Regions from separate parts of the Kitasatospora sp. NPDC028055 genome, predicted to be linked through region 2. Evidence: riboswitches for the same ligand, from Rfam matches in the RefSeq annotation. Region 2 holds a riboswitch; each other region holds the start of a gene.

Region 1 (7,141 bases), on a different contig from region 2:
CGGCTGGAGATCGCCCGCACCGCCGCCGCGCTTTTTGCCGAGCGGGGCGCCGAGGCGACCACCGCCGAGGAGATCGCCGCCGCCGCGGGCATCTCGCTGCGCACCTTCTACCGCTACTTCTCCGTCAAGGAGGACGCCGTCGCCCCGCTGTTGGCGGCCGGCGGGCAGCGCTGGATGGACCTGCTGGCCGAGAGCCCGGCGGACGTACCGCTGCGTGAGGCGCTGGAGCGCTCGGCCGTCGAGTCGCTCACCCCGGCCGACGACGCGGCCGTCGAGGCGATGTACTGGACCCGCGACCTGCTGCGCGACCCGCGGCTGGACGGCACCTGGCAGAAGGTCCACGCCGGGTCGGAGGAGCGGCTGCGGGGTGTGCTGGCCGCCCGCTGTCCGGACGGCGTCGATCCGCTGGAGGTCCGGCTGGCCGCGGCTGCGGCCACGGCGGCGATCCGGGTGGCCCTGGAGCAGTGGGCGGGCTCCGACGCGGCTGTCACCGGCCCGGGCTCCCCGCAGGACCTCGGCGGCCGCTGCATGCGCGAACTCACGGTGGGGCTACGGCTGTGGGCTCAGCCGGCGGGGGACTAGCGGGCTGGCGGCGAGCGGGCGCAAGCGAACAGACGGCCGCGAACGGATAGCGGCGAACAGATGACAGCGAACAACTTTCGAAATCTGTTATCTGTTATCTGTTATCTGAAAGTTGAACTCTGTCATCTGTTCGCGGCCTGCCCACAGCCCCCGATCAGCTTCCTTACAGCTCCCGCTAGGGTTGGTGCTCGCGCCCCGGTGGGGGAACCGGGGTGACCTCCTCGGATGTCCCTGAACGGAGGGGTGGGAGTTCGAGGCGTGGGAGCAACTGGAAAATGGGTCTGACGAGCCACAAGGTGCTGGCACTGGCCGTGCTGATGGCGGTCGTGATGATGGTCGGCACGGTCTGGCTCTGGCCCAGACTCGCCCGGAAGAGCTGGCAGGCGGTGCTCGGCCGGATCGGCGCGCTGCTCGCCACCCAGCTGGCGGTGCTCGCCGCGCTCGGGCTGGTGGCGAACAACTACTTCGCCTTCTATAGCAGTTGGGACGACCTGATGGGCACGGGCAGCACCGGCCCGGTGGTCATCCACAACAAGGCGGACGCCTCCGGCCGACTGCTGGTCGAGACCATAGGCCAGGCCTCGGTCAAGGGCGGCGGCGCCATGGGCCGTGAGCCCAGCCAGTCCGGCGAGATCCGCAAGGTCCGGATCGACGGCAAGGAGAGCCGGCTGTCGACCGAGGGCTACGTCTACCTTCCGCCCCAGTACTTCCAGCCCGAGTACGCGCAGAAGCAGTTCCCGGCCGTGATCGTCAGCACCGGCTTCCCAGGAATCGCCGAGAACCTGATCACCCGCTTCAACTACCCGGGCGCCGCGCTCAAGCTGCTGCAGGAGGGCCGGATGCAGCCGACCGTCATGGTCCTGATGCGCCCCTCGCCCGCGCTGCCGCAGGACACCGAGTGCGAGGACATCCCCGGCGGCGCCCAGTCCGACACGTACTTCACCAAGGACGTCCCGTCGGCGATCCAGGCCAGCTACCGGGTCTCGACCGACCCGCAGGCCTGGGCCTTCATGGGCAACTCCACCGGTGGCTACTGCGCGCTCAAGCTGGCCATGCGCCACCCGGACGTCTTCCCGACCGCCGTGTCCCTCTCCGGGTACTACGAGGCGGCCGACGACCCGACCACCGGCGACCTCTTCGGCGGCAGCAAGCAGCGCCGCAACGAGGCCGACCTGATGTGGCGGTTGAAGAACCTGCCGCAGCCGAACGTCTCCGTGCTGCTGGCCGGCACCAAGAAGGGCGACGGCAACTACAAGCAGGACACCGAGGCGTTCATCGACGCCGCGAAGAGCCCGATGAAGGTCTCCTACAGCATGCTCGAGAACGGCGGCCACAACTTCGAGACCTGGAGCGCCCTGCTGCCGTCCTCACTGGAGTGGCTGTCCCAGCACCTCAAGGTCCCGAACCAGCCGGGCCACCCGGGCCAGACCGTCTGACGGCGCCGCCCGCGGAACGCGCAGGACACGCAGGACACGCAGAACGCACGGAACACACCGAACACACCGACCCCCCGGAAGCCGCGGCTCCCGGGGGGTCGGTCCGTTTCGGCGCCGGTCAGGCGACCCGCTCCAGCGTCCCGGTGTGCAACTGGCCGACCCGGCCGCCCTCGCCCTCGAAGGTCCAGAAGGCCCGTACGGTCAGCGCGTTGAGGTCCATCACGTGGCTGACGGTGATCCCGCTCTGTTCCGTCCAGCTGACGAAGTAGATCTCCGGTGCGACCTCGGCGACGTGCAGCCGCACGTCCTCCCACTGGCCCGCCGACTCACCGAGGCCCTCCCAGCGCAGCCGGGTGCCGTCGGCCGAGTAGGAGTTGCGGAAGGCCGCGCCGTTGTCGGCCCGGAAGACGTAGGTGCGGCCGGCGAAGGCGGGCAGGGGCGCGGGCGCGGTCATGGTGGGGCGGAACCTCTTCTCCGGAACGGCGGACGGGTCGTACGGCTCTGGTCGGTGCTCTTGTGCACCGTGGAAAATCCCAGGGCTCCAATTTATCCGACCGGGCGGATACGGGCGGCTCCACGCCACGGATGTCACGGTTCGGCGGTCACGGTTCGGCGGTCACGGTACGGTCCGCCACCGTCGTACCGCGTACAGTGTGCGGTCGGCAGTCCGGGCGGGCCGGACGGGGGGACCGGGCGGCGTCGACTCCGGTGATCAACTCGGCCACCACGCAGCGTCGTTGATCGACACCACTGTGAGCTGTGCGACAACCGGCTTGATCAGGTTGTCCGTCCACGGATGGCCTGCCTAGCCTGCACTCGTCGTCCGCCGTCGCGGACCCCGCCGCCGGGACGCCGAGTCCCGTCCACCCGCCGGCGAGTACCCGAGCACCACAGCGGACGGGAGCGGGGGAACCAAGGTCAGCGCCCGGCCCGTACGCACCAGCGTGCGGGTCGCGGCTAGGGGTGAAGCCGCTCCACAGGCGGCCGGGCAACTGCAGCCCGAATCCGACAGCTCACCTCGCAGGCGTCGCAGAGGATCCCCATGCACCAGCCTGCCCGGCGCCGTCGCGCGCCCCGCCACGCCCGTCCGTCCCACCGCGGCCGCAACGCCGCCCTCGCCACGACCGGGGCGCTCGCCATCACCGGCGCCGGCCTGCTCGGCCTGCCGTCCGTCTCCGGCGCCCAGGCCGCCACCGGCCCGACCGTCACCCAGGACCGGCTCGCCCCCGCCACCATGGTCGCCGGCAAGGCCGGCACCGCCTCGCTGGCCCTGCACTCCTCGGCCTGCTTCACCGCCAAGACCGTCGGCGTCGGCGTCCGTGACGCGCGCGGCACCAACCTGGACTTCCCGGGCAACGCGAGCAACGTGCAGATCTGCCCCGGCGGATTCAACTACACCAGCGCCGCCCGCACCCTGGCCGCCGGGACGTACACCCAGTTCGGTTTCTGGCAGGACCTCGGCGGCGCGTGGCACAACCTGCCCTCGCAGCAGCTGGTGGTCTCGGCCACGGGTACGCCCACGCCGGCCCCCTCCCCGACGGCGACCCCCACCGCGACCCCCACGGCGACCCCCACGGCGACCCCCACCGCGACCCCGACCAGCACCCCGACCGCCACGGCCACCCCGACGACCCCGGCGCCGTCCTCCCCGATCGCGGGCAAGTCGCTGACCTGGTCCGACGAGTTCAACGGCCCGATCAACTGGGGCCAGCGCTGGGTCGGTGACAAGAGCACCTCGTACAAGTACGGGAACCACAACCCGGACGACAACAAGCTCGACTGGCTGAACAAGAACAACGTCACCGTCGGGAACGGCGTCGCCACGTTCACCGCCACCCCGGGCGGCCCCACCCTGGAGAACGGCAAGCAGTCCTGGAACACCGGCTTCCTGACCACCGAGGGCTCCGCCGAGGGCTTCCAGGTCAAGACCGGCGACTACGCCGAGACCCGGGTCAAGCTGCCCGCCGGCACCGGCGCCTGGCCCGCCCTGTGGACCTGGAAGAACGGCAACGGGGAGATCGACTCCTTCGAGTACCACCCCGACAACCCGAACCTGCTGGAGCTGACCAACCACGTCAACCCCGGCAACCCCGACTACTACACCGATGCGAGCGCCGTCGCCGCCGACCAGTGGGTGACCATCGGCACCTACTACGGCGCCAACTCGGTGGACTGGTACGTCAACGGCGTCAAGGTGTTCTCGGACGGCAAGGGCGTCGGGGCCAACTTCTCGGCGTACCTGATCCTCAACCTCTCGGTGAGCGCCGGCAAGTACCACCCGGCGCCGCAGGGGAACGCCCCGATCACCATGGCCGCCGACTACGTCCGCGTCTACCGGTGACCGCGTCTGCCGGTGACCTCGTCTACCGGTAACCACCTGTACCGGTGACCACGTCTACCGGTAACCACGAGCCCGCCCCACCGGTCACCGGGATCCGGCAGCCGCTCGCCGGCGGCCGGTGACCGGTGGGGCGATCCGGCCGTCAGCCCTGGGTCGTCTCGACGACCCGAATGTCGAACGGCTCCCGGTGGCGGATGCCCCCCGGGTCGTCCGCGCTGCGCACCTCGACCGAGCCGCCCGCCAGGACCCCGAGCGGCAGATCGGGGGAGAGCACGACCGGGACGAGGGCGGTCGCGCTGCGCCCCTCCTTCAGCCCGGGGCCGAAGACGCAGCGCACCTGCCTGCCGCGTGCGACGACCTCACAGTCCGTTGGGTAGAACGGGGGGGCCGCGGTGACCCCGTTCGGGAGGGTGACCGTCACCGTGAACGGGGACACGGTGGTGTCCGGGCCCGCGTTGGCGACGAAGGCGTGAATGGTGGTGGTGCCGCCTGGCGACGCCGGGTCCGGGTCGATCCGGACCACCTCCAGGTGCGATGCGGACGGCTTGGCCACCACGGCCGGCAGCGTGGACGCCTCGGGCGCACCCGGCGCGACGACCCCAAGGTCCGGGCGTGGCACCGGGTGCCGCACCGCCCAGGACGGGCCGGCGGCCAGTGCGGCTGCCGCGCAGCCCGCCGTCACCGCCGCGACCCATCCGGCCCGGCCGCCCCATCCGACCTGGCCGACCCATCCGGCCCGGCCGATCAGGCCGATCCGGCCGAACCCCCTGCGCCCCGCGCCGCCCCGTACTCCGTGCTGTGCCACGCCGTTCACCCTGTTCCCGTGCTCCGGCGGCCCGCGCCGTCGCGGGCCGCGTCCGCCCCAGGGTGTCCGAGCCGCCGACGCGGCGGCGCCACAACTCGCCCACCGCCACTCGAACGGCGGGGCGCCGACATCGGCCCGATCGCTCTTGTCGAGGAAGGCTGTTGACTGATCGTCAGGGTGCCAGGACCTGCCCGAGCCGGGCCGCGATCTGGTGCATCACCGGTACCAGTGCAGACGCCCCGGCCTGTTCCTCCAGTGCCCGGATCCGGGCCTCCGGGCCGGACACCGAGAGGGCGGTGGGCGTGGGGGCGCCCGGGACGGCGAGGGCGATGCAGCGGACGCCGATCTCCTGCTCCTGGTCGTCGACCACGTACCCGCGCTCGCGCGCCTCGGCGAGCTGGTCCATCAGCGCCTGCGGGTCGGTGAGGGTGTACTCGGTGTGCGCGGGCAGCGGGTTGGGGCCCAGGACCGCACGCGCTTCGTCCTCGGGGAGCTGGGCGAGCAGCGCCTTGCCGACGCCGGTGCAGTGCGGCTGCACCCGTCGGCCGACCTCGGTGAACATCCGCATCGAGCGCCGCGACTGCACCTGTCCGACGTACACCACCTCGCCGCCCTCCAGCACCGCCAGGTTGGCGGTCTCGCCGGTGGCCTCCATGAGCTCGGCCAGGTACGGGCGGGCCCAGCTGCCGAGCAGTCGGCCGGCCGTCTCGCCGAGCCGGATCAGCCGGGGGCCGAGGGTGTAGCGCCGGGCGGTGTCCTGGCGGACATAGCCCTGCTGGACGAGGGTACGAACCAGTCGGTGGATGGTCGGCATCGGGAGGCCGGAGCTGGTGGAGAGCTCGCTGAGGGTGGCCACGCCACTCGAGTCGGCCAGCGCCTCCAGGAGTTGGAAGGCGCGCTCGACGGACTGCACGCCGCCGCTCGCGCGGTCGGCGCCTGTCGTCGATGCTGTGTCGGGGGTCGCAACCACCGGCGTTCCCTTCGCTGTCGGGGAGGAGTAGAGTCCCGGCGACCTCTTCAACAAACCGTTGAAATTCTGTATCGCGGAAACTAGTCTCCACCTTACAGAATCGAATCCGCCGACAGGCGGGTAACGATCGAGGAAGTACCCGAGGAAGTTCCCACCGGAGCTCCCTTTGCCAGGCTCAACCGTCTTAGGAGTGTCCTGCTCATGGCTGCAGATCAGGGGCCCGTCGGCGCCTCCCCCGCCGCTCCGGTCGTCACTGTCGCCGGACCGCGCGTCCATCGGGCCGAGGAGGTGCTCACCCCGGAGGCGGTCGCCTTCGTCGTGGGCCTCCATCGCGCCTTCGAGGGTCGTCGACAGGAGCTCCTGGCGAGGCGGAAGAGCCGACGGGCCGAGATCGCCCGCACCGGCACGCTGGACTTCCTCCCCGAGACCGCCGACGTCCGGGCCGGCGACTGGAAGGTCGCCGAGGCGCCGCGCGCCCTCCAGGACCGCCGGGTCGAGATCACCGGGCCCACCGACCGCAAGATGGTCATCAACGCGCTCAACTCCGGGGCGAAGATCTGGCTCGCCGACTTCGAGGACGCCACCTCCCCGACCTGGGAGAACGTGGTCAGCGGGCAGGTCAACCTGATCGACGCCTTCGAGGGCCGGATCGACTTCACCAGCTCGGCCGGCAAGGCCTACACCCTCAGGCCCGCCGCCGAACTCGCCACCGTCGTGGTCCGCCCGCGCGGCTGGCACCTGGACGAGAACCACCTGCTGGTCGACGGCGTCCCGGTGGCCGGCGCGTTCGTCGACTTCGGCCTGTACTTCTTCCACAACGCCGCCCGGCTCATCGCCAAGGGCGCCGAGGACCCCAACTCCGGCCCGTACTTCTACCTGCCGAAGACCGAGAGCCACCTCGAGGCCCGGCTCTGGAACGACGTGTTCACCCACGCCCAGGCCGAGTTGGGCATCCCGTACGGCACCGTCCGGGCCACCGTCCTGATCGAGACCATCACCGCGGCCTT
Region 2 (7,141 bases):
CCAGCAGCTCGCGGGCGATCTCGGCGACCCGCTCGCGGCTGATCCGGGAGTGGTGGATCCGCTCCGACTGGTACGCGGGCAGGTCCTGGGCGATCGCGGACACCGTGGTGACCGTCCCGGCCAGGCCCACCAGGGTGGCCGCACCGGTCAGCGGGACGACCTCCTCGGCCTTGTCCAGCTCGGCCCGCACGTGCGCCCGGGCCTCGGCGATCTGCTCCTCGGAGGGCAGTTCGGCGCCGCCGAAGTGCCGCTCGGTCAGCCGCACGCAGCCGATGTCCACCGAGCGCGCCGCCTGGACCTCCGCCCCGCCGAGCACGAACTCGGTGGAGCCGCCGCCCAGGTCGAAGACCAGGTAGGGGGCGGGGAACTGCCCGCCGGCCAGCTCCTTGGTGGCACCGACGAAGGACAGGTGCGCCTCCTCCTCGCCGCTCACCACCTCGGGCTCGACGCCCAGGATGTCGCGCACGCCCTTGACGTACTCGTCGCTGTTCTCGGCGTCCCGGGAGGCGCTGGTGGCGACGAAGCGGGTGCGCTCCGGGCCGACGCCGAAGCCCGCGATGACCTCCCGGTACTCCCGGCAGGCGGCGAAGGTGCGCTCCAGCGCGTCCGGGTGCAGCCGGCCGGTGCGGTCGACGCCCTGGCCCAGCCGGTTGATGATCATGCGGCGGTCGAGGTCGGTGATCTCGCCCGTCTCCGGGTCCAGGTCGGCGACCAGCAGCCGGATCGAGTTGGTGCCGCAGTCGATCGCGGCCACCCGGGTCGTGCTCACTCGGACTCCTGCTCCGCCGCCGCGTCCTGCGCCGCCGCGGCTTCCTGACCCGCCGTGGTCTCCTCGGCGGCGCGCTTCTTCGCCGCCCGCTCGGCGGCCTTCTGCTGCTTGGCCGCGATCACGGCCTCGTGGTCCTGGTCCTTGGCGCGGTTGCGGGCGACCCGCTCACCGGCGGCCTGGACCTCGGCCGGGGAGACGCACGGGCCCTTGGCCCACCAGTCCTCCAGCATGCCGATCGCCTCGTCGCCGAGCGGGTTGACGCCCTCTCCGGCCGCCAGCGAGTGGCCGACCAGCACGTGCAGGCACTTCACCCGGTCCGGCATGCCGCCGGCGCTCGGGAAGCCCTCCAGCACCTCGATCGCGTCACGCCGGGCGATGTAGTCCTCGTGCGCCTTCTGGTAGGCGGCGGCCAGCTCCGGGTCCTCGGCGAGCCGGGCCGTCTGATCCTTCATCACACCCTCCGCCTCCAGGGTGCCGATCAGCGAGGCGGCCTTGGGGCAGGTCAGGTAGTACAGCGTCGGGAACGGCGTGCCGTCCGGCAGCCGGGGGGCCGTCTCCACGACGTCGGGGTTGCCGCAGGGGCAGCGGTGCGCCACGCCGCGCAGGCCGCGCGGCACCCGGCCGAGCTGGGCGGCGATGGCCGCGACGTCGGCGTCGGAGACGGCGGGGTGGTTCTCAGTGGTCATGGGGGGTGGGGTCTCCAACGGAGGACGGGGGGAGCGGACGGGGTGCGGCGGGAGCCAGCGCGACGGTGTCGGCGGCGTCCACCGAGTCCCAGATGCTGGTGTACCAGGGCTTGGCGGCCTTCGCCGGGCCGGCGGCCGCGTCGGCGGCGGGAGCGGCCGAACCGGCCGGGGCGGAGGGCTGGGCGGCTGGACCGGCCGGGTCCACCGCGATGTACGGGGTCTCCCCCGGCACCGCGTAGTGCAGCCGGGCGCGGGCCTGCGCCTTGACGTACTCCGGGTCCTGCCAGCGTGCCTTGTCCCGGCGCAGCTGGTCGACCTGCTGGCGCGCGTGGTCGGCCTTCGCCCGCTGGGCGGAGATCTCGGCGCGCTGGGAGATGAACTGCCGCGTCGGGTAGGCCAGGATCGCCACCAGCGAGCAGAGCACCAGGACCAGGACGGTCGCCCGGCTCGTGAACCGAGGCCGGGCCGCCAAGCCCGGGATCCTCCAGCCAGCCATCTCCCGTATCCCCTCCTGGTCGCGACGGTGCCCCGCCGTCCACCCTACGGGGTGAGCGGCGGGGCACCGGTCAGGCGTGCGCTACCGGGGGCCTCGGGCCCCCGGCGGCCGGGCCGGACGTCGCCCGGCCCGGGCGTGCTCAGCCCTCGTGCTTGAACCGCGGGAAGGCGCCGCGGCCGGCGTACTCGGCGGCGTCGTCGAGGATCTCCTCGATGCGCAGCAGCTGGTTGTACTTGGCGACGCGCTCGGAGCGGGCCGGGGCACCGGTCTTGATCTGGCCGCAGTTGGTGGCGACGGCCAGGTCGGCGATGGTGACGTCCTCGGTCTCGCCGGAGCGGTGCGACATCATGCAGCGGTAGCCGTTGCGCTGGGCCAGCTCGACGGCGTCCAGGGTCTCGGTCAGCGAGCCGATCTGGTTCACCTTCACCAGCAGCGCGTTGGCGGTGCCGGTCTCGATGCCCTTGGCCAGGCGGGCCGGGTTGGTGACGAACAGGTCGTCGCCGACCAGCTGGACCTTGTCGCCCAGCTTGACGGTCATGGCCTTCCAGCCGTCCCAGTCCGACTCGTCCAGCGGGTCCTCGATGGAGACCAGCGGGTAGGAGGCGACCAGCTCGGCGTAGTACTCGATGAGCTCGGCGGAGGTCAGCGCCTTGCCCTCGAACTGGTAGGCGCCGTCCTCGTAGAACTCGGAGGCGGCGACGTCCAGGGCGAGCGCGATGTCGCGGCCGGGCACGTAGCCGGCCTTCTGGATGGCCTCGGTGATGAGGTCCAGGGCCTCGCGGTTGCTGTCCAGGTTCGGCGCGAAGCCGCCCTCGTCGCCGAGGCCGGTGGACAGGCCGCGCTCCTTCAGCACGCCCTTGAGGGTGTGGTAGACCTCGACGCCCCAGCGGACGGCCTCGGAGAAGGACTCCGCGCCGATCGGGGCGATCATGAACTCCTGGATGTCGACGTTGGAGTCCGCGTGCGAGCCGCCGTTGAGGATGTTCATCATCGGGACCGGCAGGACGTGCGCGTTCGGGCCGCCCAGGTAGCGGAACAGCGGCAGGTCGCTGGCCTCGGAGGCGGCGTGCGCGACGGCCAGCGACACGCCCAGGATGGCGTTGGCGCCGAGCGAGGACTTGTCCGGGGTGGCGTCCAGGTCGAGCATGGCCTGGTCGATCAGGCGCTGCTCGGTGGCGTCGTAGCCGACCAGCTCGGGGCCGATCTGCTCGATGACGGCCAGGACGGCCTTCTCCACGCCCTTCCCGAAGTAGCGGTTCTTGTCGCCGTCGCGCAGTTCGAGCGCCTCGAAGGCGCCGGTCGAGGCACCCGACGGAACAGCGGCACGACCCGTGCTGCCGTCGTCGAGGCCGACCTCGACCTCGACCGTGGGGTTGCCGCGGGAGTCGAGGATTTCACGGGCTACGACGACATCGATGGACGGCACGAAGCATCTCCTTGCGGAAGCAGGGTCCGGCTGCGGGTGGTGCCGTCGGCCGGACGATTGCGGAGTCGTTACGACCAGAGCCTAACCGCCCGGGCTCCCGGGGCCACGTCGGCCTGGGCTGCGTCTCACCGTGTGGCCCGGCTACCCACCGGTAGTTCACCTGCTCGTCCCGGCGCGTCCCACCGGGGCGGGCGGACGCGGACGTAGGGGGCCGCCGGGCGCGGCCCCCTACCTGTCCAGCGTGTCGTCACCTGTCCAGCGTGTCGTCCGCCGTGGAAACGGTCCGGCTCAGCCCAGGTGCAGGACCTGGCCGGGCACGATCAGGTCCGGGTTGCCGCCGACCGTGCCGCGGTTGCCGTCGTACAGCGCCTGCCAGCCGCCGGACACGCCCTGGGCGGTGGCGATGCCCGACAGGGTGTCGCCGTCCCGGACGGTGTAGTCGTGGCCGGTCGTGGCGGCCGGGGCCTGGGCGGCCCGCGGGGCGGCGTGCTTGGGGGCGTACTGCTGCGCCGACGGGTCGGCGGGCTTCTCGGCCTGCTTCGGCGCGGCGTGCTTCGGCGCGTACTGCTGGACCGGCTTCGACTGGGCGGGCTTCGCGGCGGCCTTGGGAGCCTGCTGCTGGGCCTGCTGCTTCTGCGGCTTGGCGTCCGAGGAGGTGTCCACCTCGGCCGAGGCGCCGCCCTTGCTCAGGCCGGCCTTCTTGGAGCAGACCGGCCAGGCGCCGGGGCCCTGCGAGGCGAGGACCTTCTCGGCGACCGCGATCTGCTGCGCCTTGCTGGCCTGGTTGGCCTGCGCCGCGTACGCGGTGCCGCCGTACGCCTTCCAGGTGCTGGGGGTGAACTGGAGGCCGCCGGAGAAGCCGTTGCCGGTGTTGATGCTCCAGTTGCCGCCGCTCTCGCACTGGGCGACGGAGTCCCAGACGGAGGCCGGGGCGGCGGAGGCACCGGTGGCGGTGAGGAGCGGCAGTGCGAGTCCGACGCCGGCCACACCTGCGACGGCGATGGCCTTCTCGGCCTGGGTGCGACGACGATGACGGCCAGTTCCAACGAACAGCATGAAGGTCCCTCTCCGCACGCCTGCGAGGTGAGCTGTCGGGTTCGGACCGGGAGGTGGCCCGGCCGCCGTCTGCGGAATCGATTCCGCGCGGGCGGCTTCACCCCGAGCCGTGGAGGAACGGCAACAAACCTGGTTCCCCCGCCCCTGCCCAGGGTTCTGGTCGGTTTCCCGTGACGCGGCGGGCAGGATTCGGCGTCCCGCGCACGAGGTCCGCAGCTGCGAACTCCACGGAGACTAGACAGATCCTCAGACGAATCACAAGCTCATATCACCGACATCACACCAGAATTACGGCCCGTGTTCGATCGCCTACCAACGGCGGGTCTTTGTCCGGTTTGATGGGCGTTCATACCGCCGCTGGTGGCCGGTTCCGGATGCCCCGTCAGCGTGTCGCCGGCTCAGGAAGGCCGTGCGGCGACCTGAGCTCCGGACTGAATTCGACCGGAAGTTCGCGCAATCCACGCATGATCAGGCCACCCCGCCAGCGCAGATTCTCCGGGCTTTCGGCCAGTCGCAGATCGGGCAGCCGGGAAAGCAGCGTGGCCAGCGCGGACCGCCCCTCCAGCCGGGCCAGCGGGGCGCCGATGCAGTAGTGGATGCCGTGCCCGAACCCCAGGTGGGGGTTGTCGCTCCGGGCCAGGTCGAGGGTGTTCTCGTCGGAGAACCTGGCCGGATCGCGGTCCGCCGCCGCCAGCACCACCAGCACCGGATCCCCGACCGGGATCTCCACCCCGCCGATGGTCAGCGGACGGGTCGCGAACCGCCAGGTCGCCAGCTCCACCGGCCCGTCGTAGCGCAGGAGTTCCTCGATCCCGGTCTCCAGCAGCGCGGTCTCGCCGCGGGCCACCGACTCCTGCAGCAGGGCCCGCTGCCCGGGATTGCGCAGCAGCGCGTACGTGCCGTTGCCGATCAGGTTCACCGTCGTCTCGAACCCGGCGAAGAGGAGGATGAAGGCCATCGCGGCGGCCTCGTTCTCGGTCAGGTGCTCGCCGTGGTCGCTCGCCCGGATCAGGCCGGAGATCAGGTCGTCCCCGAGGTCCGCCCGCTTGCGGTGGATCAGCTCCAGCAGGTACGCCCGCATCCGCTTCACCGCCCGCCCCACACCGCCGCGTTGGCCGCCCGCTTGGCCCGGCTTGGTGTGGCGCAGCATCATTCCGGCCCAGTCGCGGAAGTCGTCCTGGTCCTCGGCCGGCACGCCCAGCATGTCGCAGATCGCGTAGATGGGGAGCGGGAACGCGAACTCGTGGATCAGGTCCGCCGAACCGCGCTGCGCGAAGCCGTCGATCAGCCGGTCGGTCAGCTGCTGGACCCGCGGCTCGAACTCGGCCACCCGGCGCGGGGTGAACGCCTTCGCCACCAGGCGGCGCAGCCGGGTGTGGTCCGGCGGGTCGATGTTCAGCAGGTGGGTCATCAGGTCCGCCTGCCGCTCCCCCGGGATGCCCACCCGGCCGGTGCGGTGCGCCTGCTCGCTGTGGTGCGCCGGGTTCTTCGACAGCCGGCTGTCCGCGAGCGCCTGCCGGGCGTCCGCGTAGCGCGTCACCAGCCAGGCCTCCACCCCGCTCGGCAGCTTGGTGCGGTGCACCGGCGCGTGCTCGCGCAGCCAGGCGTAGGCGGGGTACGGGTCGGCGGCGAACTCCCAGGTGAAGAGCTGCGGGTCGGGCTGGGCGGCGGGCTGGGCGCCCTCGGGCTGAGCTGGCATGGGTCGACCGTAACCGCTGGACCGGACGGGCCCGGACCACCGGCGGACGCGCCCCCGCCACCGGCCGGAGGTCACCGCCGCGACCGGCCGGAGGTCACCGCCGCGCGAACCGTCCGTGACCGGCACGCGAGCGGGACGCCGACACTCCGTGGACGGCTCGTGGACGCCGGGTGGACAGGCCTTGGCCAGCTCTTGGCCGGGCGGCAGGCGTGAGCCTGGTCACCTGCGGGGTAATCCCTGTTGCGGAGGGTCAGGACGTGCCTACGATCCTCCGAAGTACGCGCGGGCGCCGGTGCGGTGCCGCCCGCAGGGAGGAGCTGGACCAATGACGGTCAGCGGAGCAGTCGTCGTCATCGCGGTACTCGCGGGCGGTTCGGGGGCCGACCTCGCCCGCCGGTTCACCGCGGCCGACGCCGCCGGGATGCTGATCGCCGACACCCACGTCGGCGTCGCCGAGGACCTCGCCGCCGAACTCGACCGGCCGGGCTGCCCCGTGGTCGGCGTCTCCGGCGACGTCCGCCGGCCCAGCGACGTCGCCGCCCTGGTCGACACCGCCGAGAAGCACTTCGGTCCGATCGACCTCTTCTGCGTGGCGGGCCCGAAGGGCGAGCGGATCGTCTCCCTCGCCGACCTGCCCGCCCACCTCGACCTGGAGCGCCTCGCCGAACTGGTCGTCCTGATCGGCGAGGCGATCGGCGAGCTCGTCCCGCCGCAGCGGTCCGCCTCGGAGCGCACCGCCACGGCGGCCTGAGCCGCCCCCACTACTCCGGCTTGAGCCCCTCGGCCGCGCGCACCGCCTCCCGGTAGCCGCGCGCGGCCGAGCGCAGCGCCGCGTCCACGTCCACCCCGGCGTCGTGCGCCCGCTGCACCACCGCCAGCAGCAGTCGGCCCACCGACTCCGCGGTCAGCTCCGCCGGCAGCTCGTACGGCTCGTCCGGCACCTGTGCGAAGCCCGCCCGGCGCACCCGGGACACCAGCTTCGCCGCGTACGCCAGCGCCGGCAGCCCGG
Region 3 (7,141 bases), on a different contig from region 2:
GCGCCTTCCCGGCCGTGATCGAGGCCGAGCTGGACCGCTACCTGCCGTTCCTGGCCACCACCAAGGTGCTGATGGGCGCGGTGCGCGCGGGCGTCGGCCGGGAGACCGGCCACGAGGTCATCAAGGAGCACGCCGTCGCCTCGGCGCTGGCGATGCGCGCCGGCGCCCGGGAGAACGAGCTGCTGGACCGCCTCGCCGCCGACGAGCGGATCCCGCTGGACCGGGCCGCGCTGGACGCGCTGCTCGCCGACCGGCTGTCCTTCACCGGTGCGGCCGGGGCGCAGGTCGCCGAGGTCGTCCGCCAGGTGGAGGCCGTCGCGGCGGCCTACCCGGAGGCGGCCAAGTACGCTCCGGGTGACATCCTCTGACACTCCGTTGAACTGACCTGGCGTCAGTTCTCCGACGAGGGCCCTGCCGCCGTTCCGGTGGCGGGGCCCTCGTGCGTCCGGGGGCGGCCCGGGTCGAGCGGCGGGGTGGTGGTGGCGCAGGGCCAGTCGCAGTTCGGCTCGGCCACCGGGCGCTCCTCCTCCGGCGCCAGCACGTTGCCCCGGACGGTGGCGAAGGCGATCAGCCCGCCGGCGGCCAGCAGGCCCGCGCAGATCAGCATCGCGGTGTGGAAGGCGGAGTCCACCGCGGACGGCACCCGGTAGGCGTCGCCGCTCAGTCCGGCCAGGGCCGGCAGGGCGGCCACCGCGAGCAGGCCGGCCGCGCGGGCGGCGGCGTTGTTGACGCCGCTGGCGATGCCCGCGTGCCGCACCTCGACGGCGGCCAGCACGGTGGCGGTCAGTGGTGCGACCAGCAGCGTCATCCCGGAGCCCATCACCGCGACCGCGGGCAGTACGTCCGCCCAGTAGGAGGAGCCGGGGCCGGTGCGCAGCATCAGCAGGACCCCGGCGGCGCACAGCAGCGGGCCGACGGTGAGCGGGACGCGCGGGCCGATCCGCTTGCCGAGCCGCCCGGCGCGCGCGGACAGGGTCAGCATCAGCAGCGTGATCGGCACCAGGGCGAAGCCGGAGACCAGCGGGGAGAAGCCCGAGACGATCTGCAACTGCACCACCAGGAGGAAGAACACCCCGCTGAACGCCGCGTAGACGCAGAGGGTGACCAGGTTCACGGCGGTGAACAGCCGGGAGGAGAACAGTCCGAGCGGCAGCATCGGGTCGGGTGCGCGCCGCTCGACGGCCACGAAGGCGGCGGCCAGCAGCAGCCCGAGCGCACCGGTGACCCAGACGGCGGGGGACAGTCCCTCCCCGGCGGCGGTGAGCGCGTAGGTGACGGCGCCGAGCGCGAGGGCGGCGAGCAGGGCGCCGGGTACGTCGAAGCGGCCGGTGGCGGACTCGTCCCGGCTCTCCGGGACGTAACGGGAGGTCACCGCGATCACGGCGGCGGCCAGCGGCAGGTTCAGCAGGAAGATCCAGCGCCAGCCGGGGCCGTCCACCAGCCAGCCGCCGAGGAAGGGGCCGACGGCCGCCGACACCCCGCCCAGGCCGGACCAGAGGCCGACCGCCGCCGAGCGGTCGTCCGGGTGGAAGACCGCCTGGAGCATGGCGAGCGAGCCCGGGGTGAGCAGCGCCCCGCCGATGCCCTGGACGGCGCGGGCGGCGATCAGCACGTGGATGGTCGGGGCCGCGGCGCAGGCCGCGGAGGCGACGGCGAACCAGACCACGCCGATCAGGAAGACCCGGCGCCGTCCGTAGCGGTCGCCGAGGGCGCCGCCGAGCAGGATCAGACCGGCCAGGGTGAGCAGATAGGCGTTCAGGGTCCATTGCAGGGAGGCGAGGGAGGCGCCGAGGTCGGCGCCGATCCGCGGCAGGGCGACGTTGACGACGGTGCCGTCGAGCATCGCCATGCTGGAGCCGAGCACGGTCGCGAGGAGTACCCAGCGGCCCTGCGCGGTGCCCAGGCGCAGAGTGCCGGCTTGAGAGGTGGCCACGGGCCGAATCCTGCGCCCGCCGGGGCGCACGTGACAAGGGTCACCGGGTGGTGTGTCGGTCGGTGGCGGTGCGTGAACGGACGGTCGCACGGGGGTGGTGCCCGCGGCGCAGGGTGGTGGATCAGTGGCGCCGGGTGAATGGATCGTGCACTGATCGTGCAGGGGATCATCCGGAGGGTGACGGCGGCGGTGCAGTTTGTTGCCGATTCAAGAGATCGACATTGCTTCACCCGAACGGATGAGTTTTAGTTCAGCGACCGCCCGGCCAGTCCGGACGGATCCACCGGGTGGAACGCCGAGTCCTGCCGCTGCCCGGTGGCTCGCACCGAACTCTGTACGGCAGGAGCGGGGGACCCACAGGTAAGTCGCCGGACCGGAGTTCGCGCCTTTTCGGGCGCGGACCACCAGGGCCGGCTTGGGGTGAAGCCGCGCATGCGGCCGGGCAACTCCAGCCCGAACCCGACAGCTCACCTCGCAGGCGTCGGAGAGGAAAATTCCATGCCTGCACAGGCTCGTCGTATCGCCCTGCCCCGTGCCGCCCGCATCGGCATCGCCACCGCCGTCACCGGCGCCTCGTTCGTCCTGCCGCTCGTGACCGCGATCAGCGCCCAGGCGCACACCTCCCCGGCGGCCACCACCGCTCCGGCCGCCTCCGAGGCCGCCGCTCCGGCTGCCGCCCCGGCCGCCCAGCAGAGCTACCGCGTCGTCAGCGGTGACTCCCTGTCGAAGATCGCCGACGTCAAGCACGTCGAGGGCGGCTGGCAGGCGCTGTACGAGCAGAACCGCTCGGTGGTCGGTGCCAACCCGAACCTGATCTTCCCCGGTCAGCAGCTGACCCTCGCCGGTCACGCCGCTGACGCCGCGAAGCCCGCTGCCCCGGCCAAGCCCGCCGCTCCGGCGAAGCCCGCCGCTCCGGCCGGCCAGGACACCTCCGCCGCCGCGGACACCCAGGTGCAGGTCCGGACCGAGGCCGCCAAGCCCGGCGCCCAGCTGCAGACCCAGGTTCAGACCGCCGCCCCGGCCCAGGCCGTCACCGCCGCCCCGGTCGCCGCCACCTCGGGCTACGTCGCCCCGCTCGCCAACCCGGTGCTGGGTGAGGCCTACGGCGTGGCCGGCTCGATGTGGGCCTCCGGCCACCACACCGGCCAGGACTTCGTCGCCGCCACCGGCACCCCGCTGCGCGCCGTCGCCAACGGTGTCGTGGTGAAGGCCGGCAACGGCGGCGCCTACGGCAACGAGGTCGAGATCAAGCTCGCCGACGGCAAGTACGCCCAGTACGCGCACCTGTCCTCGATCGGCGTGAGCATCGGTCAGACCGTCACCGTCGGCCAGCAGCTCGGCCTCTCCGGTGCGACCGGCAACGTGACCGGCCCGCACCTGCACTTCGAGATCCGTACCGGTCCGGAGTACGGCTCGGACATCGACCCGGTCGCCTACCTGCGGGCGCACGGCGTCGCGCTCTGACCCTGCTGGTCCTTCCGCAGGAACGTGTGAACCACCGCTGATGCGGGGCGAATCGACCGCCCGGGATGGTCATGTCGGGTGACCGCTCGACCGGGTGATCGCCGCACCAGTGGACCTGGGCGCGGGACACGCCCAAGGCCGGCCGGCCGTACGGGGATACCTCTCGTACGGCCGGGCCGGCCGCTGCCGTTTCCCGGCTCGGGGAGCGGGTTGGGGTGGGCGGGGGTCAGTTCCGGCGGGCCGGGGTGGGCGGGGGTCAGTTCCGGCGGGCCGGGAGGTCGTGTTCGGCGGCGGTCAGCAGGTCGTGCATCCGATGGCCGAAGTCCTCGGTGTCGCGGGCGGGTTCGGGGAAGACCAGGCGGACGTCGCGGTGGCCGTGCGAGTGGTCCAGACGCAGCACCAGGCCGTGGCGGTCCAGGGCGAGCGGGCGGACGTCCGGGCCGTGGGTGAGCAGCGCCGGGTCGAGCAGCCGGGTGAGCAGGTCGAGGGCGTCGGCGTGGTCGTCGGCCAGGTGGGTGAGCAGGGCGGCCTCGTGCCGGGCCAGCGGGTCCGGGGCGGCGAGGGCGAGGTCGGCGGCGGTGAGCGCGCCGGTGCCGTACGGGGTGGCGAGGACGGCGTGGGCGACGTCGACCCGCAGGTGGACGCTGAGGCCGTCGTCGGCGAGGTGGGCCAGGTGCAGCCGGCCGGCCAGGGTGAGCCGGGCGCGGATGCGGTCGCGGACCGCCACGGGGGAGACGTCGGTGACGTCGAGCACGACGGCCAGGCCGTCGGTGGCGGTGGCGCTGGCGAGGGCCGCGACGAGCGGGGCGTCCAGCGGGGCGCGCAGGCGCAGTCGGGAGCCGTGGACGGAGACCGGGGTGTCCAGGTCGTGGCGCTCGCCGAGGGCGCGGACGGTGAGCGAGGAGGTCGCGCTGAGCAGGCTGCGGACCCGTTCGGCGGTGGTGGGCTCGGGCACCTCGGCGTCGCCGGCGGTGAGGCTCATGGACGGACCTCCTGTTTGTTAGGTGAGCCTAACCTAATCTCCCTCTGGAGGTGTGACAAGTGGGCGCGTGGGGACGTGGAGGTGTGAAGGGGGGCGGAGATGCGGCGAGGGTCCGGACGCGTGGTGGCGTCCGGATCCCCGGGGCGTCGTGGTGGCGGGTCAGGCGATGACGGCCTGGGCGTCGATCTCCACCAGCATCGGCTCCTGCGGCAGTTCGACGAAGATCGTGGTGCGGCACGGCTTCACCCCGCCGGGCTTGACGTTCTCCTCGATGAACTCGGCGTAGACCTCGTTCATCAGCGGGAAGTCGGCGCGCTTGGTGAGGTAGACGCGGAACATCACCACGTCCTCGATGGTGGCGCCGCCGGCCTCGACGATGGCCTTGACGTTCTCCAGGGTGCGGCGGGTCTGCGCCTTCACATCGCCGTGGTGGAGGTACTCGCCGGTCGCCGGATCCTGCGGGCCCTGGCCGGAGACCTGGAGGATCGGGCCCTTGCGGACGCCCTGGGAGAACATCCAGGCGGGGGCCGGGGCGCCGTCGGTGCGGATCTCGATCTTGTCGGAGGACATCGGGGTCGGGGCTCCTTGCGGTGGTGAAGGTTAGCTGACGGTTCGTCAATTGTGGTTGGGGCGGTTCGTCAATTGTGGTCGGGGCAGCCGCAGTCGGCCGACACGGCCCGGGCCGTCGCGAGCAGCTGCGGGAGCAGGTCCAGCACCTGCTCGTACGGGAGGACGACGTCCGGGACGGAGATGGAGGCGGCGGCGACCACCCGGCCGCTGGCGTCCCGGATCGGGGCGGCGACGCAGTTGATGAAGGCCTCGTGCTCGGCGTGGTCCTGCGCCCAGCCCTGGGCGGCGACCTTCTCCAGCTCGGCGAGCAGCGCCTCGGGCGTGGTGAGGGTGCGTTCGGTGTGCGGGGTGAAGTCGATCCCGGCCACCACCCGGCGGCGTACGGGCAGCGGGAGGTCGGCCAGCAGGACCTTGGAGACGGCGGCGCTGTGCAGGGCGGCGCGCAGGCCGATCCGGGAGTACATCCTGACCGGGTGCCGGGAGTCGAACTTGTCGATGTAGACCACCTCGCCGCCCTCGTAGGCGGCCAGGTGCACGGTCTGGCCGGTGGCGGAGTTCAGCTCGGCGAGGTGCGGGGCGGCGATCCGGCGGACGCCGCGCTGCTCCAGGGCGAGGCCGGACAGGGCGAACAGGCCGGCGCCGAGGTGGTAGCGGTAGGCCGCGTCGCGGTAGACGAACCGTTCCTCCTCCAGGCTCTGGAGCAGTCGGAGCACGGTGGTCTTGTGCACGCCGAGGACCTCGGCCAACTGGTCGAGGGAGCGTTCGCCCTCGCCGAGTTCGGCGAGGATGCGCAGGGCGCGGGTGACGGTCTGACTCATCGGGCTCGTGCTCCGGTCGGGTGGCGGGGGTCGGTGCTCATTGTGCCGGGGCCCGGTCGGCGCGCGTCCCGGCCCTCCGAAGCCAGCGGCGGGCGGCGGGCAGGGCCGGGGAGTCGATGTCCTCGGCGCTGACCCGGGTGGCGGCCCAGTCGGCGGGGGAGGCGTCGAGCAGCGCGGTCAGCACCGGGGCGGGCGGCAGCTCGGCCTGGTCGCCGTGCGCGGTCAGCGCGCAGGCCGCGCTCAGGTGGCCCAGCCGCAGCCGGCGGCGCTGGTCCAGGGCGCGGAGGGTGCCGGCCAGGTAGCCGGCCGCGAAGGCGTCGCCCGCGCCGGTCGCCTCCACCACCTCGACGGTCAGGGCCGGTTCGGCGACGGCGGTGCCGTCCCGCTCCAGGGCGGTGACCAGCCGGGCGGCGTCCTTGACCACCACGGTGGCGGGCGAGGGGAAGCGGCGGCGCAGCGCGGCGGGCTCGTCGGTGCCGAAGGCGGCCTGGGCCTCGTCGGCGCCGAGCAGCAGCAGGTCGGCGGCGTCCAGCAGCGGCGGCAGCACGGCCGGGTCGCGGTCCCGCCAGAGCGCGGGGCGCCAGTTGAGGTCGAAGCTGACCAGCCGCCCGGGGCGGCGGTCAGCGAGCAGGGCGCGCAGCAGGGCGAGGCAGTCGTCGGAGAGCGCGGCGGTGATGCCGGACAGGTGCAGCAGGCGGGCGCCGGTCAGCAGGCCGGCGGCGGCCGGGTCGGTGAGCAGTGCGGGGGAGAGGGCGGCGGCCGCGGAGCCGCGCCGGTGGTAGTGCAGCCGGCTGCGGCCGGGGCCGAGGTCGTGCCGGTGGCCGGTGGTGCCGCCGACCTCCTTGAGGTAGAGGCCGGTCGGGCGGTGCGGGTCGACGGCGACGCCGGAGACGTCCACGCCGCGGGCGGCGAGCTCGGCGAGCAGGCGGCGGCCGAAGCCGTCGTCGCCGACCCGGCTGATCCAGGCGGTCGGCACGCCGAGCGCGGCCAGGGCCCCGGCCACGTTGGACTCGGCGCCGCCGACGGACAGCCGGAAGGTGTCCACGGACTCCAGCGGGCCGGGGCGGTCGGGCAGGAGCACGGCCATCGACTCGCCCACGCACACGGCCGTCGGGGGAGGGCCGGGGCAGTCGGGCCCCGGGTGGTCCTGTGGCGGCATCTGCTGGGCTCCTCGTCTGCGGCGGCGGTGTGTCGACCTTGGACGGTGGGGTTCGACTCCGTTGACCGTGATCCGGCGCCGATGCTAGAACCGTGGTGCCAGCATGTGCAACCCTCGTTGCACATGTTGCAACATGGCGGATGGAGGAAGACGGTGGAGCAGACCTTCGCGGGCAGTGGCACCTCCGCGAGCAGGGGCACCTTCGCGAGCAGCGG

Evidence for each region. Region 2 has a riboswitch for cyclic di-AMP ahead of AB0F71_RS11525 (transglycosylase family protein). Riboswitches for the same ligand answer to the same signal wherever they lie in the genome.
Region 1: linked by a shared signal. The riboswitch ahead of AB0F71_RS07815 (glycoside hydrolase family 16 protein) and the one ahead of AB0F71_RS11525 (transglycosylase family protein) in region 2 are both predicted to bind cyclic di-AMP.
Region 3: linked by a shared signal. The riboswitch ahead of AB0F71_RS32910 (LysM peptidoglycan-binding domain-containing M23 family metallopeptidase) and the one ahead of AB0F71_RS11525 (transglycosylase family protein) in region 2 are both predicted to bind cyclic di-AMP.

What each region holds. Positions count from the first base shown of each region.
Region 1 is NZ_JBEZXE010000004.1:104,769-111,909, reverse strand. It holds gene AB0F71_RS07830 (TetR family transcriptional regulator) at 1-582, shown strand, start outside; gene AB0F71_RS07825 (alpha/beta hydrolase-fold protein) at 858-2,018, shown strand; gene AB0F71_RS07820 (phenolic acid decarboxylase) at 2,137-2,472, opposite strand; cyclic di-AMP (ydaO/yuaA leader) riboswitch at 2,895-3,058, shown strand; gene AB0F71_RS07815 (glycoside hydrolase family 16 protein) at 3,061-4,359, shown strand; gene AB0F71_RS07810 (hypothetical protein) at 4,502-5,164, opposite strand; gene AB0F71_RS07805 (IclR family transcriptional regulator) at 5,337-6,134, opposite strand; gene aceB (malate synthase A) at 6,336-7,141, shown strand, end outside.
Region 2 is NZ_JBEZXE010000007.1:148,784-155,924, forward strand. It holds gene AB0F71_RS11505 (Ppx/GppA phosphatase family protein) at 1-769, opposite strand, end outside; partial or broken gene AB0F71_RS11510 (DUF501 domain-containing protein) at 958-1,473, opposite strand; gene AB0F71_RS11515 (septum formation initiator family protein) at 1,445-1,927, opposite strand; gene eno (phosphopyruvate hydratase) at 2,091-3,377, opposite strand; gene AB0F71_RS11525 (transglycosylase family protein) at 3,666-4,433, opposite strand; cyclic di-AMP (ydaO/yuaA leader) riboswitch at 4,435-4,605, opposite strand; gene AB0F71_RS11530 (cytochrome P450) at 4,816-6,132, opposite strand; gene AB0F71_RS11535 (SDR family NAD(P)-dependent oxidoreductase) at 6,458-6,883, shown strand; gene AB0F71_RS11540 (MazG family protein) at 6,894-7,141, opposite strand, start outside.
Region 3 is NZ_JBEZXE010000048.1:35,375-42,515, forward strand. It holds gene purB (adenylosuccinate lyase) at 1-368, shown strand, start outside; gene AB0F71_RS32905 (MFS transporter) at 392-1,933, opposite strand; cyclic di-AMP (ydaO/yuaA leader) riboswitch at 2,247-2,429, shown strand; gene AB0F71_RS32910 (LysM peptidoglycan-binding domain-containing M23 family metallopeptidase) at 2,432-3,397, shown strand; gene AB0F71_RS32915 (DUF2470 domain-containing protein) at 3,654-4,379, opposite strand; gene AB0F71_RS32920 (RidA family protein) at 4,539-4,949, opposite strand; gene AB0F71_RS32925 (IclR family transcriptional regulator) at 5,018-5,767, opposite strand; gene AB0F71_RS32930 (sugar kinase) at 5,805-6,926, opposite strand; gene AB0F71_RS32935 (alanine racemase) at 7,080-7,141, shown strand, end outside.